DNA from 4 places in the Rhodoferax sp. LB1P47 genome. Region 2 is predicted to be linked to each of the others. Evidence: predicted binding sites of a transcription regulator. Region 2 holds the regulator's gene; each other region holds the start of a gene.
The links. The regulator sigma-54, encoded in region 2, starts transcription at its own class of promoters, with help from an activator protein. The targets are predictions, from matches to a motif close to TGGCANGNAANCTGCTTT.
Positions count from the first base shown of each region.

Region 1: xdp1 (exosortase-dependent surface protein XDP1) is a predicted target of sigma-54. The motif match lies at 1,193-1,210, and genes of this name have one in related genera.
Region 3: AC0969_RS02235 (outer envelope protein) is a predicted target of sigma-54. The motif match lies at 2,008-2,025, and genes of this name have one in related genera.
Region 4: exaC (acetaldehyde dehydrogenase ExaC) is a predicted target of sigma-54. The motif match lies at 1,248-1,265, and genes of this name have one in related genera.

Region 1 is NZ_JBWMAU010000011.1:25,107-29,214, reverse strand. It holds gene AC0969_RS13205 (hypothetical protein) at 1-137, opposite strand, end outside; gene xdp1 (exosortase-dependent surface protein XDP1) at 296-1,138, opposite strand; gene prsT (XrtA/PEP-CTERM system TPR-repeat protein PrsT) at 1,315-4,108, opposite strand, start outside.
Region 2 is NZ_JBWMAU010000006.1:24,761-28,868, reverse strand. It holds gene AC0969_RS09055 (thiol:disulfide interchange protein DsbA/DsbL) at 1-20, shown strand, start outside; gene lptA (lipopolysaccharide transport periplasmic protein LptA) at 129-743, shown strand; gene lptB (LPS export ABC transporter ATP-binding protein) at 740-1,504, shown strand; gene AC0969_RS09040 (RNA polymerase factor sigma-54) at 1,512-3,089, shown strand; gene AC0969_RS09035 (THUMP domain-containing class I SAM-dependent RNA methyltransferase) at 3,204-4,108, shown strand, end outside.
Region 3 is NZ_JBWMAU010000001.1:472,294-476,401, reverse strand. It holds gene minD (septum site-determining protein MinD) at 1-208, opposite strand, end outside; gene minC (septum site-determining protein MinC) at 301-1,020, opposite strand; gene AC0969_RS02235 (outer envelope protein) at 1,146-1,964, opposite strand; gene cphA (cyanophycin synthetase) at 2,192-4,108, opposite strand, start outside.
Region 4 is NZ_JBWMAU010000004.1:81,991-86,098, forward strand. It holds gene AC0969_RS07030 (sigma-54-dependent Fis family transcriptional regulator) at 1-1,025, opposite strand, end outside; gene exaC (acetaldehyde dehydrogenase ExaC) at 1,316-2,836, shown strand; gene AC0969_RS07040 (diguanylate cyclase domain-containing protein) at 2,945-3,841, opposite strand; gene AC0969_RS07045 (response regulator) at 3,838-4,108, opposite strand, start outside.

The DNA.
Region 1 (4,108 bases), on a different contig from region 2:
AGCCGGGTCACCATCTGCCCGCCCGTACTGCGCACCAAAACATCCAGCCCGCCGGGCTCTGCGGCCACCAGCAAGAACATGCCACGTCCCGGCAGGCCGAGCGACACCTTGGCCCCAAAACGCTCTGCTGTCTGCATCTACCGCCCCCCAGATTGAACTGGCTTCATCATGGGCGATGCAAGCCAAATCCGCATCAACAAGTTTGATGAAGCAAAAAAATATCCCCCAACGCAAAAAGGCACCGAAACTCGGTGCCTTTTTGAAGGTGGCCGCAAGCGGCCGGTATGCAGAAAGATTAAGCGGCCAAGCCCTTGGCCTTGCGGCGACTAGTGCCCAACAACCCCAGCAAACCAAGCCCCATCAGTGCAAGAGAGCCTGGCTCTGGAACTGCATTGCCAGGCGGTGTCACCACCGTCCCTGCAACCGTCAGCAGCTTCACATAGTCAAACGCAGTTGCGGTACCAGTACTGCTAACACGGCCATTATTACAAGCCGTACTAGTCCCCCCGGTAGCACTCACACAGCCGACACCATACGTAGAGTTGTATGCACTCACCAACCACCAGCTCGAAGACAAGGCGGAGGCATTGAAACCTGTGAATGTTTGGCTTGCCGAGCCACCATTGATGTTCGCTACCAATTCCCAGCCTTTTTCAAGCAGCTGTGCAATCGTCTTACCTGCAATGGCAGCCTGGGACGTAGTGAAACCTTTCGTCGCATCAAAACGCAAAACGCTCAAATCTGAATCACCGCTGACCCAACCCGTGCTCAGGCTGTTCAACGCAACAGCAGCACCAAAATTCAGGGAGATCAGCTCTGTTCCATAGCGATTGTCAAGCGTGTGCTGCGGCTGAGCGCCTGCATCCTCATTTTTAGAAGTAACACCCAAGCCGCCGCTGTACTCGCCAATCGCAGCAGCGGCGAAAACAGTACCCGCAGTGGGTGCTGCAATCGTACCGGTTGCAGTGGAGTACGCACTGGTTGAGAGGCTGGCACCATCCGAGATTCCGCAACTGCCCGTGTTATCGCAGGCAGATGGCAGATTCCATGAAGCCGCTGCCCAACCAGACGACCCGAAACCCAACAACACGCAAGCGGCAACGGCCTGGATGGTGCGGTTTAAAGGGGTGATGTTCATATTCTTCTTCCTATTTATCTAAATTCAGCAAACGCAATCTTCTTAAAAAATAAAAAAGCACAATTCATACCATCATTAAATTTACTTTACAAATCAACAATTTAAACAAAAAAATACCAAAAAAATCATCGTATTTTGTAAACTATTCCGACAGCACTTTCAGCTTTTTGACGCAACTAGCGCAAAGTCTTCAGCAAAGCTTCAGCGGCGGCCTGCTCTTCAAAACTGCGGCCTGCTTTCAAAGCGGCCTCCACCTCGTCGCGGGCCTCGGTCTTGCGGCCCGACTGGGCCAGCACAGCCGCCAGGTGGTAGCGGATAGCGGGGCTGCCCGGCTCGCGCAAGCGGGCATCGCGCAGAAGTTGCAGCGCACGATCGGCTTGGGCGGGCTGGCCGGCCTGGAACAAGGCCCAACCCAGAGTGTCGATGGCATTGGCATTGGTCACGTCTTTGGCCAGCGCCTTTTCAGCCATGGGGATGGCACCAGGGTCTTTTAGGCGCAACAACACGTTGGCCAGATTGTTGAGCACCTCGGTATCGTCAGGTGCGGTTTTCAGCAGACTTTCGTAGTGGCTGCGAGCAGCAAGGAAATTGCCGATGCTGGCATAGCCATCCGCCAAATTTTTACGCACGCGGATGTCCTGCGGGCGGGTTTTAAGCCACTGCTCGGCGAGTTGCAAAGCAGGTTTTCCGCCGTCTTGGCTAAATAGCACCCGGTACAGGCGTAATAAGGTGTCAGCAGTGGGTTCTGCCTGGTGGGCGCGGCGGTAGGCATCAATGGCGGCAGGAGCTTGCCCTTTGGCCAGTGCCACGTCGCCCAGCAAGCTGTAGCCGATAGCCCGCTTGGGCGCTTGGGCCAGTACCTGGCGGGCACGTTGCTCAGCCTTGGCGGGCGCACCCAGGCGCAACTCGACATCGACCATGAGGGCCAGTGCGGGCAAAAAGTCTGGCCGGTTGGAGAGCGCTTTTTCTAAGCTGTAGGCTGCGCCAGGGGGGTTGTTGGCAGCCATTTGCAGGGTGGCGATTTGGGTTTGCTGCACAGCATCAAAGTCGGCAAAGCGGGTGGCCCCGGAAAAGGTGGACTTAGCCCCCCCCATGTCACCGTTGGCCAACTGGGCACGGCCATACACGAGGAGAGACGGGAGGTTGTCAGTGCCTTTGGCCAGCAGGCGTTTGGCAGCATCCAATGCCAACGCAGGAGCGCGGTTGCGCAGGTGCAGCTCGACCAACGTGGTGTCGGGGCGAAACTCACGCGGGCCAGCCATATCACTGGCTTTTTGCAGCCAGCGCAGGGTCTCGGCAGGCTGGCCACGGCGGTCTGAGAGGTTGGCCATTTCATACATCGCGTCGATATTTTTGTCGTCGGTCTTGAGAATGGTCAGTAAACGCGTATTGGCGCTGTCGTAGGCTTTGGCGGCAATATCTACCCGTGCAAGATTGAGCATGGGTTGCAGCAAAGTACCGTCAAGCGCAGTTGCGCGCTCGAAGGCGGCTTTGGCGGCAGGCAGGTTTCCCGCCTGGGCGTGGGACATGCCCAACAGGCTATAGAACCCCGCATTTGCAGGTTGCAGTTTGACCAGTTTTTCGGCCACCGCAGTGGCCTGGGCCACTTTTCCGTCACGCAGGTACAGGCCCACCAAGGCGGCACCGGCCTGGATTTGGCTGGGGTCTTTAAAGGCCGTTTCGAGCTGAACGATGGCATCGCCGGATTTGCCACCGCCCACCAGACTCAGGCCCAGGGCGGTTCGAAACTCGGGCGCGTCCCGGGTGGTCAGGGCTTGTTGCATCAAGGCCGTGGCTTTGGCGTGGCGGCCTTGGGCCATGTTGGCACCGGCCAACAAGGTGAGGGCTTGGCCGTCGCCGGGCTGGGCTTTGATGTAATTTTCCAGTAACTCGGTGGCGCTGGTGAAATTGCCTGCGGACATGTAAATCTGGGCCAGCAGTTTGGACACGGGACTGTTGCCCTGTACCCGCTGAATAGACTCCAGGTAGGGCTTGGCTTTTTCGCGTTCACCCAGACCAAAGTGGGCCAGGCCATTGAGCATGAGCAACTGGGGGCGGTATTGGATGAAGGTCACAGGCACCGGGTCTAACAGGCTGGTGACTTCCAGCAATGCGCCGCGAACAGCCGCAGTATTGCCGCTGCGCTCGGCCAGCAAGGCCTTGAGGTAGGCGGCGCGAGGCTCGCGGGGCGACAGGCGCTGTAGCTCGGCTACGTCTTTGGCAGCTTCGGCGTTTTGGCCTAAATCGATAGCAATACCTGCACGGGCGACGCGGGCCTCAATGTGTTTTGGGTCTGATTGCAGCGCCGCATCGTAGGCCGCTACCGCAGCACTCAGATTGCCTTGCACATGCAGCAAAGCGCCTTTTTGGTAGCGCACCTCGGTGGAGTTGGGGGCCAGCGCCAACGCACGTTCGATAGCGACATTCGCCTCGGCAAACTGGCGCGCACGGATGCGCACCGGCACCTCGGCCAGCCAGGCCTCGGGGGCGCGGCTGTCTATCGCACGGGCCTCTTCAATCGACTTCAAGGCAACGCGCACATCGCCCATATCGGCACTGGCTGAGGCGCGCAACAGCAGCATTTGCAATTGCGTGCCCGGTGGCAGACCGGCTGGACTGAATTGGCCCTGCTCCAGCACCAGTTTGTGCTTGCCCTGGGCAATGAAGGCCTGGGCCAGGGGGATGACCACTTCGGCCCGGTTCACACCCAAACGCAGGGCTTCCAACAGGGCGACTTCGGCGGTCGCTACCTCGCCGTTGGCTAACAGGGCTTTACCCAGAAGCACTTGCACGGGCAGCATGTTTTTGTCGATTTGCAAGGCGTTTTTCAGCTGGATGATGGCCCCCGGCATATCACTCTTCTCAAAGCGGCCTAACGCGTCCTCGTAAAAGCGAGCGGCTTTGCTGTCGGTGACAGCATGGCTGGCAAAGCTGGTGGCGCACACCACGGCGAGGAGCGTGGCGCGGCAA
Region 2 (4,108 bases):
TGGCACAGCAGAAAACCTGAAGTCGCCGGTTGCTGCTGAACCGAGGCCCGCTTTTGCGGGCTTTTTTCTGGGCGAATCAAATCGACCACGGCACGACCGGTACAATCATTTGCAAGATTCGTGCCTCTATGAAAAAAGCCTACCCCACCCTCCTATTCTTGCTGCTGTGCGCCTGTGCGGGCGGTTCTGCCTGGGCTGAAAAAGCCGATCGCCTCAAGCCCATGAACATCGAATCCGATGCCATGCGCTACGACGATCTGAAGCAAACCAATGTGTTCACCGGCCGCGTGGTGATGAGCAAGGGCAGTATCGTCATCCGGGGCGGGCGGGTGGATGTGCGCCAGGATGCCGAGGGCAACCAGACCGGCATCGTGACCGCCGAGCCCGGCAAGCTGGCCTACTTCAAGCAAAAGCGCGACGGTGTGGATGAATACATCGAAGGCGAGGGCGAAACCATCCTCTACAACAGCAAGCTGGACAACGTGCGTTTCATCAAGCGTGCCGTGATGCGCCGCTTGCTGGGTAGCAAGGTCAACGACGAAGTCACCGGCGGGGTCATCGTGTATGACAACACCACCGACGTATTTACCGTAGACAACGGCAACTCCGCCAACGACCCTGGCGGCCAGAACGGCCGGGTTCGTGCCATGTTGACCCCCAAGGTGACGGCCCCAGCCGCTGCTGCCAGCGCCACCAGCCCCGCGCTGCGCTCCAGTACCACGCTAGAGGGCGCGCAGAAGTGAGCGGCCCGGTTGCCGTGGCAGAAAGCCGCCTGGAAGCCCGCCATCTGCAAAAAGCCTACGGCAGCCGTAAAGTCGTCAAAGACGTGACCCTGGCGGTCAAAAAAGGCGAAGTGGTCGGGCTGCTGGGCCCCAACGGCGCAGGTAAAACCACCTCGTTCTACATGATTGTGGGCCTGGTGCGGGCCGATGGCGGCAGCATTTCCATCGACGGCCAGCCGGTTGAGCACATGCCGATCCACCGCCGTTCGCGCCTGGGCCTGAGCTATTTGCCGCAAGAGGCCTCGATTTTCCGCAAGCTCACGGTGGAAGAAAACGTGCGCGCCGTGCTGGAGCTGCAACACGACGAGCAGGGCAAGTCGCTGACCAAACCGGTGATCGAAGCCCGCCTCACCGCCTTGCTGGAAGACCTGCGGGTCGAACACCTGCGCGACTCCTCGGCGATGGCCCTGTCCGGGGGCGAGCGCCGCCGGGTCGAGATTGCCCGCGCCCTGGCCACCCAGCCGCGCTTCATCCTGCTGGACGAACCGTTTGCCGGTATCGACCCGATTGCGGTGATCGAGATCCAGCGCATCATCGGCTTCCTGAAGTCGCGCGGCATTGGTGTGTTGATCACCGACCACAACGTGCGCGAAACCCTGGGTATTTGCGACCACGCCTACATCATCAGCGACGGCAACGTGCTGGCCGAAGGTACGCCGTCCGAGATCGTCGACAACGCCGATGTGCGGCGCGTCTACCTCGGCGAGCACTTCCGTATGTGATCGCACGATGAAGCAAGGCCTCTCCCTACGCGTTTCCCAGCACCTGGCGCTCACGCCCCAGTTACAACAGTCCATCCGTCTTTTGCAGCTGTCCACCCTGGAACTCAGCCAGGAAGTGGACCAGATGCTGGACGATAACCCGTTTCTGGAGCGCAACCTGGACGACGCGCCGCGCGAAGAGTTTGGTTTGGCCCAGTCCGACACCCCCGTCAGCGCGGGTGACCGCGAAACCGAGTCTGCTCCTACTTCTGTAGCTGAATACGCAGGTGAATCCAGCGCTGAAGCCTCAAATGACTCTGAAACCCCACTCACCGGTGGCGACGACACCAGCTGGGACGGCGACGGCAGCTCTGAGATCAGGCCCGACGACAGCGAGTGGGGCGGCGACGCACCCGCCCGCCACAACAACCTGGGCGAAGAAGGCGAGGCCGATGCCACCGAGCTGGCCCGCAACCAGGAGTCGCTGACCAGCTTTCTGCACCGCCAGGCCTTGGCGTTGCGCCTGGGCGAGGTGGACCAGGCGGCGCTGCGCTTTTTGATCGAATCGCTGAACGACGACGGCTACCTGGAAGACGACCTGGCCACCCTGGCCCAAGGCCTGTCGGGTGGCGACTCGGAAGCGCAGGAGGAACTGGTACACCGCTTCACCGTCGCTCTGGGCCTGTTGCAAAGCCTGGAACCGCCGGGGGTGGGGGCAACCCATCTGGGCGAATGCCTGCTGCTGCAACTCAAGGCTTTGAAGGCCACCCTGGGCGACGACCCGGTGCGCAAAACCGCGCTGCGCATCTGCCGCCAGCCGATGGACCTGCTGGCCCGGCGCGATGTGAAGCGCCTGTGCCAGCTGTGCCACGCCAGTGATGCCGACATCAAAGCCGCGATTGCCATGATTGCCCGGCTGGAGCCCAAGCCCGGCCGCCGCTTTGTGGACGTGGAGCGCAACATCGTGGTGCCCGACGTGATTGTTGCCAAAGTGGGGCGTGGCGCCAATACCAAGTTTCGGGTGGCGCTGAACCCCGAGGTGATGCCGCGCTTGCGGGTGCACGACATCTATGCCAACGCGCTGCGCCTGCACAAGGGCGGTGGTAAGGACTCCTCGAACAACGCCGCACTCCAGCAGCGCCTGCAAGAAGCCCGCTGGTTCATCAAGAACATCCAGCAGCGCTTCGACACCATCCTGCGGGTCAGCAACGCCATCGTGGAGCGGCAAAAGAACTTCTTCAGCCACGGTGCGCTGGCCATGCGCCCGCTGGTGCTGCGCGAGATTGCCGACGAGCTGGGCCTGCACGAATCCACCATCAGCCGCGTCACCACCGCCAAGTACATGGCCACGCCGTACGGCACGTTTGAGCTGAAATACTTCTTCGGCTCGTCGCTCGGCACCGAGACCGGCGGCAACGCCTCCAGTACGGCGGTGCGCGCTCTGATCAAGCAGTTCGTCGCCTCCGAAGATCTGAAAAAACCGTTGAGCGACAGCCAGTTGTCGGACATGCTGAAAGAGCAAGGCATTGAATGCGCCCGCCGCACGGTCGCCAAATACCGCGAAGCCCTGCGGATTGCGCCGACGAATTTGCGCAAGGCGCTGTAACGGGCATCCGATCGGCGTGTGCTGTGCCAGCGCCAAAGCGCTCCTGGCGCCCCCTATGGGATACTCCACGCCTCCCAGCGGACCCGCTCCGCGTCCCACTTTGGCACCGATCCCATGAACCAACTCCAATTATTTTTACCCTGCGCCGCTGGCGTGGAAGAGCTGCTGGCCGAAGAGGTACACGCAATTACGGGCTTGCAGGGCGAGGATTTGCGCTCGCACCGGGGTGGCGTGCTGGTGCGCTCGTCGTGGCGCGACGCGATGCGGCTCAATTTGCACAGCCGCCTGGCGCAGCGGGTGCTGATCGAACTGTCCAGCACGCCCTACCGCACGGAGCAAGACCTGTACGAGGCGGCGAGCAACGTGGCCTGGGAGATTTGGTTCACGCCCAGCCAGAGCTTCAAGGTGGAAGTCACTGCGCAGCACAGCCCGCTGACCTCGCTGAACTTTGCTGCCCTGAAGGTCAAGGACGCGGTGGCCGACCGCTTCCGTTTTAAGACCGGCGTACGCCCCGATGTGAACGTGCAGTGGCCCGATGCCCGCATCTACCTGCACCTGACCACCGAGCACGCCACCATCTACATCGACACCTCGGGCGACGCGCTGTTCAAACGCGGCTGGCGCGAAGACAAGGGCGATGCCCCGCTGAAAGAAACCCTGGCCGCCGCCATGATTGCCGCCAGCGGCTGGGACGGCACCACGCCCTTCTACGACCCCTGCTGCGGCAGCGGCACCATTGCCATCGAGGCCGCGCAGATCGCCTGCAACATCGCCCCGGGCAGCCTGCGCCGCTTTGGTTTCGAGAAACTGCTGCCGTTCCAGCCCCATGTGTGGTCGGCCATCCAAGACCAGGCGGCCGAGGCCGAGCACGAGCCGGAGACGCAGATTTTTGGCAGCGATGTGGCCCACCGCATGGTCGATTTCGCCACCCGCAACGCCGAGCGCGCGGGGGTCACGGGCGTGGTCGAATTCCGGGGTGGCGATGCCTTGCAGCGTATGCCCCCAGCGCCATCCGGCGT
Region 3 (4,108 bases), on a different contig from region 2:
GGTTGGCCTCGTTGTGGATCACATTGATCAGGTCGTACACCACGCGGCGCTCGCAGCCCATGATCAGGTCCAGGTTGCGCAGGCCGACGTCGAAGTCGATGACGGCGGTTTTATGGCCGCGCAGCGCGAGGCCGGAGGCAAAGCTGGCGCTGGTGGTGGTTTTGCCAACGCCACCTTTGCCGGATGTCACCACGATGATCTTGGTCATGGGTTGCGGGTCTTTCTGGGTTCTGGGTTTGGATAAAGGGGCTGGTGTCGACGGCGGCCGCCGCACCGGGTTGTGTTTGCGTTTGGTGGCCATTACAGGGCTTCCATCACCAGTTTGTCGCTGATGAGGCGTACCTGGGCGGCTTTGCCCTGCACTTCGGCGGGCAGGGGGATTTCAGAGGTGCGGTAAATCCCGGCGATGGACACCAGCTCGGCCTCCAGGCAGGTGCTGAAAATGCGGGCTTCGGTATTGCCCTTGGCACCGGCAATGGCGCGGCCGCGCAGTGGGGCGTAGACGTGGATACTGCCATCGGCCAGCACTTCGGCACCGTTACTGACCATCGCCAGCACCACCAGGTCGGTGCCCCGGGCGTAGACCTGCTGGCCTGAGCGCAAGGGCTTGTCGATGACCAGTGCACCTGTGGGCACGACCACGGCGGGTTCGGGCGACGGTGCGGCTGGGGGCAAGGGGGCGGCGTTGGTGATGTCGGGCACATCCACCAGCCCGACCTTCAAAGCCGATTGCCGTTGCGCTGCGTTGCCGCCGTGTACGGCAATCGGTTGCATGCGGTAGCTGTGCAGCAAGATGGCCAGCTGCTTGAAGTCGATGGGGTCGGTGGTGTCGGCGATCAGCGCCAAGTTGATGACCACTGGGTCCTGGTCAAAAAAGTCGGGAGTGTCACCAAAGCGGATTTCCATCTCTTGTGCCAGTGCGGCCAAGTCGGCGGTTTTCAGCACCACCGCAATCAGGGGCAGCGTGGCACTTTTCAGTTCAAAGCAGGCCCGGGCAGGCCCGGCGGTTACAGACGGCATGGATGGAGGGGGGCTGGAGGGCGGCAAAGGCGCGATTTTACCGCTGCCTTTGCACCCGGCCTGAGCTCCGGAGAGGGGCTGTTGCCGGCCATGCCGGTGGGTTGTCCGGCATGGCGACTTTTGCGCTAGAAATGGTAATCGGCGCGGACCATCGGGGTTTGGGCCGTTGTGCCGGCGATGGCGCCGGGGTTGCCAAACTTGTTGCGCCAGTACTGGTAGCCCACGCCGACGCGCAGGGTTTTGGGGCTGGCACCCAAAGCGGGGCTCAGGTCGTAGAAAACCGTGCCATCGAAATTGGTTTCGGGCGAGGTGGGGCCGCCGAATTCATTGTTCCCCTTGGATGCGATGTAGTTCATGTAGCCCTCGAACGATAGTCCTGTGTCACTGATCGGCACACCCCAAGCCAGATTCAGCATGGGGTGGGTCTTGTAGCTGTAGCGGCTGGTGATGGACTTGGGCATATTGCTTTCTTTGAGCAGCAGCAGGCTGACGTTCAAGAAGCCGGGCACGTCCACCATCACCGTGGGGCCGACCACCAACATGCGCTTTTTAGAGGCGTAGCCCGTATCGTTCTTGGTGTTCCAGTCAAACCCGGCGGTCAGGCCCAGGCCGCGCACCGGACCCATGGCGAAGCTTTTGCCGCTGACCTTGCCCAGGTCCAGCGTGTGGCGGTAGACCAGATAGGCTTCCTGGGCACTGCTGTCGTCTGCGTCTGACTGCAACAGGTCCAGGTTCAGGAAGTTGGTGCCGTATTTATAGCCACTGACATGGGTGATGTTGACGATGTTTTTGGACAGGTCTTTGCTGTTGAACGGCTCGCGAAAGCTGGTGCCGTAGCGGTAGCCGATGGAGGTGTCGCTCCAGTCTGCCGCCTGCGCCAGTGTGCCGGTGGTCAAAGCCGCTGCGGCGGCCAAAAGAAGCGTGCCTGTGCGTGTGGTTTTCATTGTGTATCCCTGGTGGTTAAGTGAACTGAATGCCCACTTCCACAGTGCAAACACCATGCCAACAATTACTTACATATATTTCAAAAATAATAGCTGTCTGCGCAGACTGTATATGCGCCAGCCGCCTGGAAACCTTGTAACTGGGCCGGAATGCACCATCCCAAGGCAACAGGGCAGGATGGCTTCCACCATCCTGCCCTGTTGCAGTGCAGCATAAACCGCTGGTTTTAAGCCGCAGCCACCCGTTGTGCCAGGTGGGCCAGGGCTTCTTCTACCTGGTCCACCAGAATCAGGCATAAATCGCCGGGCTGCAGCCGCGCCAGGGCGTGGTCGATGGCGATGAACTCGCCGTAGATCTCATCCACTTGGCGGGTGCGCTGGGCGTTGGCCAGGCCTTCGCGCAGCAGTTTGAGCACTTCGCCGTCGGCGCGGCCGCGCTGGCAGGCATCTTCAAACAGGATGACGTCGTCAAACGCAGCACCCAGGATGACGGTTTGCTCCCGGATGTCTTCGTCGCGCCGGTCGCCCGCGCCGCTAATGACCACCGAGCGACGCTTGGCAGGCATGGCTTCCACGGCGGACACCAGGGCGCGCATGGCATCCGGGTTGTGGCCGTAGTCGGCAATCACCGTAGCGCCCTTGTAGTCCATTACATTGAAGCGGCCGGGTGCGTTGTCGGCATCGTTCGAGAAGCTGGATAGACCCCGGCGGATAGTGTCCCAGTTCATGCCCACGCCCCAGGCGGCGGCCACGGCGGCCATCGCGTTGTCTACCTGGAAGGCGATGGTGCCCGCACGCGTGAGTGGCACATCGCGCAGGGCGATCTGCTCGCGCCACGAACCCACGGCGGCCACGATGTGGTCGCCATCCACATACACCGTGCGCCGCCCCTGGGCGCGGTGGGTGGCCATCACCGGGTGGTGGCGGTCGGCGGTGAAGTAGATGACGTTGCCCGGGCAGGCCGAGGCCATTGCGGCGACGATGGGGTCGGCCGCATTCAGCACCGCGTAGCCGGTGGCCTGCACGTTTTGCACGATGACCCGCTTGAGCACGGCCAGGTCTTCCACCGTGGTGATGTAGTTCAGGCCCAGGTGGTCGCCTGCGCCGATGTTGGTGACCACAGCCACTTGGCAGCGGTCAAAGCCCAGGCCTTCGCGCAGCATGCCGCCGCGAGCGGTTTCAAACACGGCCGCATCTACGTCGGGGTGCATCAGCACATTGCGGGCGCTTTTGGGGCCGCTGCAATCGCCGCTGTCGATCTGGCGGCCATCCACGTACACGCCGTCGGTGTTGGTCATGCCTACGCGCAGGCCGCTGCTGGTGAACAAGTGAGCGATCAGGCGGGCGGTGGTGGTTTTGCCATTGGTACCGGTGATGGCCACCACCGGGATGCGGCCATCGTCGCCCGCCGCGTACAGGTTGCCGATCATGGCTTCGCCCACATTACGGCCCTTGCCGAACGAGGGCGAGATGTGCATGCGCAGGCCGGGTGCGGCGTTCACTTCCACGATGCCGCCGTGCTGGTCTTCCAACGGCTTGAGCATGCTTTCGCAGACCACGTCTACACCGCAGATGTGTAGGCCGATCATCTGCGCAGCGGCCACCGCCTGGGCGGCGACGGCGGGGTGCACGTCGTCGGTCACGTCGGTGGCGGTGCCGCCGGTGCTCAGGTTGGCGTTGTTGCGCAGAATCACGCGGCGGCCAATGGCGGGCACGGATTCGGGGGCCAGGTCTTGCAGCGCCAGCCGGGCAATGGCGATGTCGTCAAAGCGGATCTTGGTCAGCGAGGTGGCATGGCCTTCGCCGCGTTTGGGGTCGGAATTGACGATGTCCACCAGCTCGCGCACGGTGTGGATGCCGTCACCCAGCACCTGGGGTGGGTCGCGGCGGGCGGCAGCCACCAGCTTGTTGCCCACCACCAGCAGCCGGAAGTCGCTGCCAGGCAAGAATTTTTCGACCATCACTTCGCCGATTTCGGCGGCTGCCGCGAAGGCGATGTCTAGGTGGGCGCGGTCCACGATGTTGACCGTCACGCCCTTGCCCTGGTTGCCGTCTTGCGGTTTCACTACCACGGGCAGGCCGATTTCCAGGGCCACTTGCCAGGCTTCGTCGCGGGTTTCCACCGGGCGGCCCAGCGGCACGGG
Region 4 (4,108 bases), on a different contig from region 2:
GCATCGCCGCTGTCCAGGGCCGACAGGGCATCGCTGCCGGCGGGTTCGGTGGATGCTGCGGTGGATGTGGCCGTGCGGGGCAACGGCAAGGCGCGGCTGCGGCCCCCGTCTACCCGCAGCCAGACCTGGCCACCGCTGGGGCCCACCACCTGGCGCACGGTGGCCGGGCCGGGCTGGAGCAGCAGCGCATGGGCCAGCGGCCAGACGGCTTCCAGCGGCACCCGGCCAATGCTGTCGCGCCCCAGGCACAGCCATTGCAGCGCGGCGGTGTTGGCCCCCAGCAGCCAGCCCTCGGCCGACACCGCCAGCTGGCATTCGGTGACGCTGCCGATGCCCTCAATCTGGCTGTGAAAGCGCAGCCGGATGTGGCTGGCGTGGCGGGTTTCAAACAGTTTGTGCTCGATCATTCGTGCCGCCGACCGGGCCAGGCCCAGGGTATGTGGGTGGTAACCCCGGTGGTCGCCGGAGATGTCCAGCGCGCCCAGCAGGCGGCCTGCGGGGTCGTGGATGGGGGCGGCGGCGCAGGTCAGGAAGCCGTTGCGCTCCAAATAATGTTCGCTGGCGTGTACGGCCACCGGTACCTGCTCGGCCATAGCGGTGCCGATGGCGTTGGTGCCCCGGTACTGCTCGTGCCAGGTGGCACCGGGGCGCAGAGCGACGCGGCTGGCGCGGTCTAAAAACACGGCGTCGCCCAGGGTGTGCAGCAGCATGCCGCCACTGTCGGCCAGGATCACCATGCTGTCGCTGCCCTGGGTTTGCTCGAACACAAACTCCATCACCGGGCGGGCGTGGGCCACCAGTTCGCGCTGGTGCTCCAGGGCGCGGGCCAGCTGGGCGGTGGACGCGTGCGGTGCGCCGGGGGTGCGGCCACTGGCTTGCAGGCCGAAGTCCAGGCTGCGGCTCCAGGAGCGGGCCAGGCGCTCGTCGAGCAGGCCGGTGGGCAGATCGCCCTGGTTGAGCAACTGGCGGCGGGCCTGGCGCAGCGCCACGGGGGTGGACCGAACGAGGGGGATAGCGGGATGCATGGTCATGTGTCTCCTTGCCACCACCGGTACGTGCCGGGGCAGTCTGTAGCGCTGCACTTTAGTGGGTGGCGGTGCTTGTGCCTAGCGGTTCAGCCAATGCAACACGGCATGTGCTCCATTTTGGAACACCTGTGCCACAACGGGCTGACACAGTCCGCCGCGCAGGCCCGGTGCGGGGTGGGTTTCAGCCAGAAACCGGGCTGTTGCGCCGCAAGCCCCGATTGGCATGCGCTATGCAAAGAGCCGACCGTGCCGATATGCGGTGCAACCATACCAATCAGGAGACTTTTATGCTTTACCCTAACCCCGGCAGTGCCAACGCCCCCTTGCAATTCAAAAGCCGCTACGACAACTTCATCGGTGGCCAATGGGTGGCCCCGGTCAAAGGCGAATATTTTGATGTGATCACGCCCATCAGCGGCCTGGTCTATACCCAGGCTGCCAGTTCAGGGGCCGAAGACATTGAGCTGGCGCTGGATGCCGCGCACGCCGCTGCCGACAGCTGGGGCGCAACGGCGGCAGCCGACCGCTCGAATGTGCTGCTGCGCATTGCCGACCGGCTGGAAAAGAACCTGGAAATCCTGGCCTACGCCGACACCGTAGACAACGGCAAGCCGATCCGCGAAACCCTGAACGCCGACGTTCCGCTGGCGGTGGACCACTTCCGCTACTTTGCCGGTTGCCTGCGCTCACAAGAAGGTGCCTTGAGCCAGCTGGACGAGAACACCGTGGCCTACCACTTCCACGAGCCGCTGGGCGTGGTGGGGCTGATCATTCCCTGGAACTTCCCGCTGTTGATGGCCGCCTGGAAGCTGGCCCCGGCGATTGCCGCAGGCAACTGCGTGGTGCTGAAGCCCGCCGAATCCACCCCGATCAGCATTTTGGTGATGATGGAGCTGATTGCCGACCTGCTGCCGCCAGGCGTGCTGAACATCGTTAACGGCTATGGCCGCGACGCGGGCAAGGCCCTGGCCACCAGCAAACGCATCGCCAAGATTGCCTTCACCGGCTCCACCGCCACCGGCCGCAGCATTGCCCAGGCGGCGGCCACCAACCTGATTCCGGCCACGCTGGAGCTGGGCGGGAAGTCGCCCAACATCTTTTTTGCCGACATTGCCGATGCCGACGATGCGTTTTTTGACAAGGCCATCGAAGGCCTGGTGCTGTTTGCCTTCAACCAGGGCGAGGTCTGCACCTGCCCGTCGCGGGCGCTGATCCACGAATCCATCTACGACAAGTTCATGGCCCGCGTGCTGGCCCGCGTCAAGCTGATCAAGCAAGGCAACCCGCTGGACACCGACACCATGATGGGCGCGCAGTCGTCGCAGATCCAGCTGGACAAAATCATGTCCTACATGGACATCGGCCTCAACGAAGGTGCCGAGCTGTTGGCGGGCGGCCAGCGTGCCGATATGCCGGCTGACCTGGCCGGTGGCTACTACGTGCAGCCCACGCTGTTCAAGGGGCACAACAAGATGCGCATCTTCCAGGAGGAAATATTTGGCCCAGTGCTGGCCGTGACCACCTTCAAGGACGAAGCCGAGGCCCTGGCCCTGGCCAACGACACGCCCTACGGCCTGGGTGCCGGTGTGTGGAGCCGCGACGGCAGCGTGGCCTACCGCATGGGCCGGGGCATCAAGGCCGGGCGCGTGTGGACCAACTGCTACCACGCCTACCCCGCGCATGCCACCTTCGGCGGCTACAAAGAGTCGGGCATCGGCCGCGAAACCCACAAGATGATGCTGGACCAGTACCAGCAGACCAAGAACCTGCTGGTCAGCTACAGCCCCAACAAGCTCGGGTTCTTCTAAAGAGGTGTGGTGCTATGCTTTTTTATATCAAAAAGCATAGCTTGTAGCGCATATTAAATAAGCGCCAGCAGTATTTTTAGTGCCTGAAAAATGGCCTAAAAATAAGCATCAGCTGGTCCAGCAAACCCGGTTTCTACCGAGTTGCTTGGCCAGGTACAGCTGCTGGTCGCTGTGCTCCAGCACGCCCGCAGGCACCGCGCCACCGGGCGGCAGCAGCACCGAGGTGCCGCCCAGGCTGATGGATAAATACGGGCCGGCCAGCGATTTCTCGTGCGGAATGGCCAGATCCTCCACCGCCTGGCGGGCCAGTTCGGCGCAGGCCCGGCCGCCTTCGGCATCGGTGTTGGGCAGAAACAGCACGAACTCTTCGCCCCCGTAACGGGCCACCAAATCGTCTTCGCGCTTCAGGGTTTGCTGCACCGCACCGGCCACCTGGCGCAACACCCGGTCACCGCCGCTGTGGCCGTAGTGGTCGTTGTAGAGCTTGAAGTGGTCCACGTCGAGCAAGACCACCGACACGTGCTGCCCCGGCGGCCAGCGCAGTTGCAGGGCTTGCTCCAGGCGGCGGCGGTTAGGGATTTCGGTCAGTGCGTCCACCAGCGCCAGGCGCTCCAGCAGGCGGCGGTGCGACACGGCTTCCACGTGGTTGCGCACCCGGGCCCGCACGATGGGCGCGTGAAACGGCTTGGTGATGTAGTCCACCGCGCCCAGCAGCAGGCCTTTTTCTTCGTCGGCCACGCTGTCCAGGGCCGAGATGAAGATGACCGGAATGTGGCGCGTATCGTCCTGGCTTTTCAGGATGCGCAGTACCTGGTAGCCGTCGATGTCGGGCATCACCACGTCCAGCAGCACGATGTCCGGGCGGTGGCGGGCGGCCAGGGCCAAGGCCATTTCGCCGTTTTTGGCCAGAATGACCTTGTAGTCGTCTTTCAGCACCTCGGCCAGCAGGCCCCGGTTGCTGGGTTCGTCGTCCACCACCAAAATTTTGACCCGCTCGGTGTTCATGGTGTCGTGTTTTCTGCCAGTACGCGTTGCAGCAGGGCCTGGGTGCGGGCGATGGCTGGCTCGTACTCCACATCTTCCACCAGCCGCACCAGCTCGGCCACGGCGGCGGCGTGGGGCGTGGCTCGGCTGCCTTGCTGCAAGCGGCGCACCAGGTCGATGGACAAGGCATCGTCTTGCTGCAAGCACTGCAACAGCTGTTCCAGCGCCTGCACGGTGTCAAAGGCGATGTCGGGTGCGGCGGCGGCATCCTCTGGCGCCAGCCCTCGC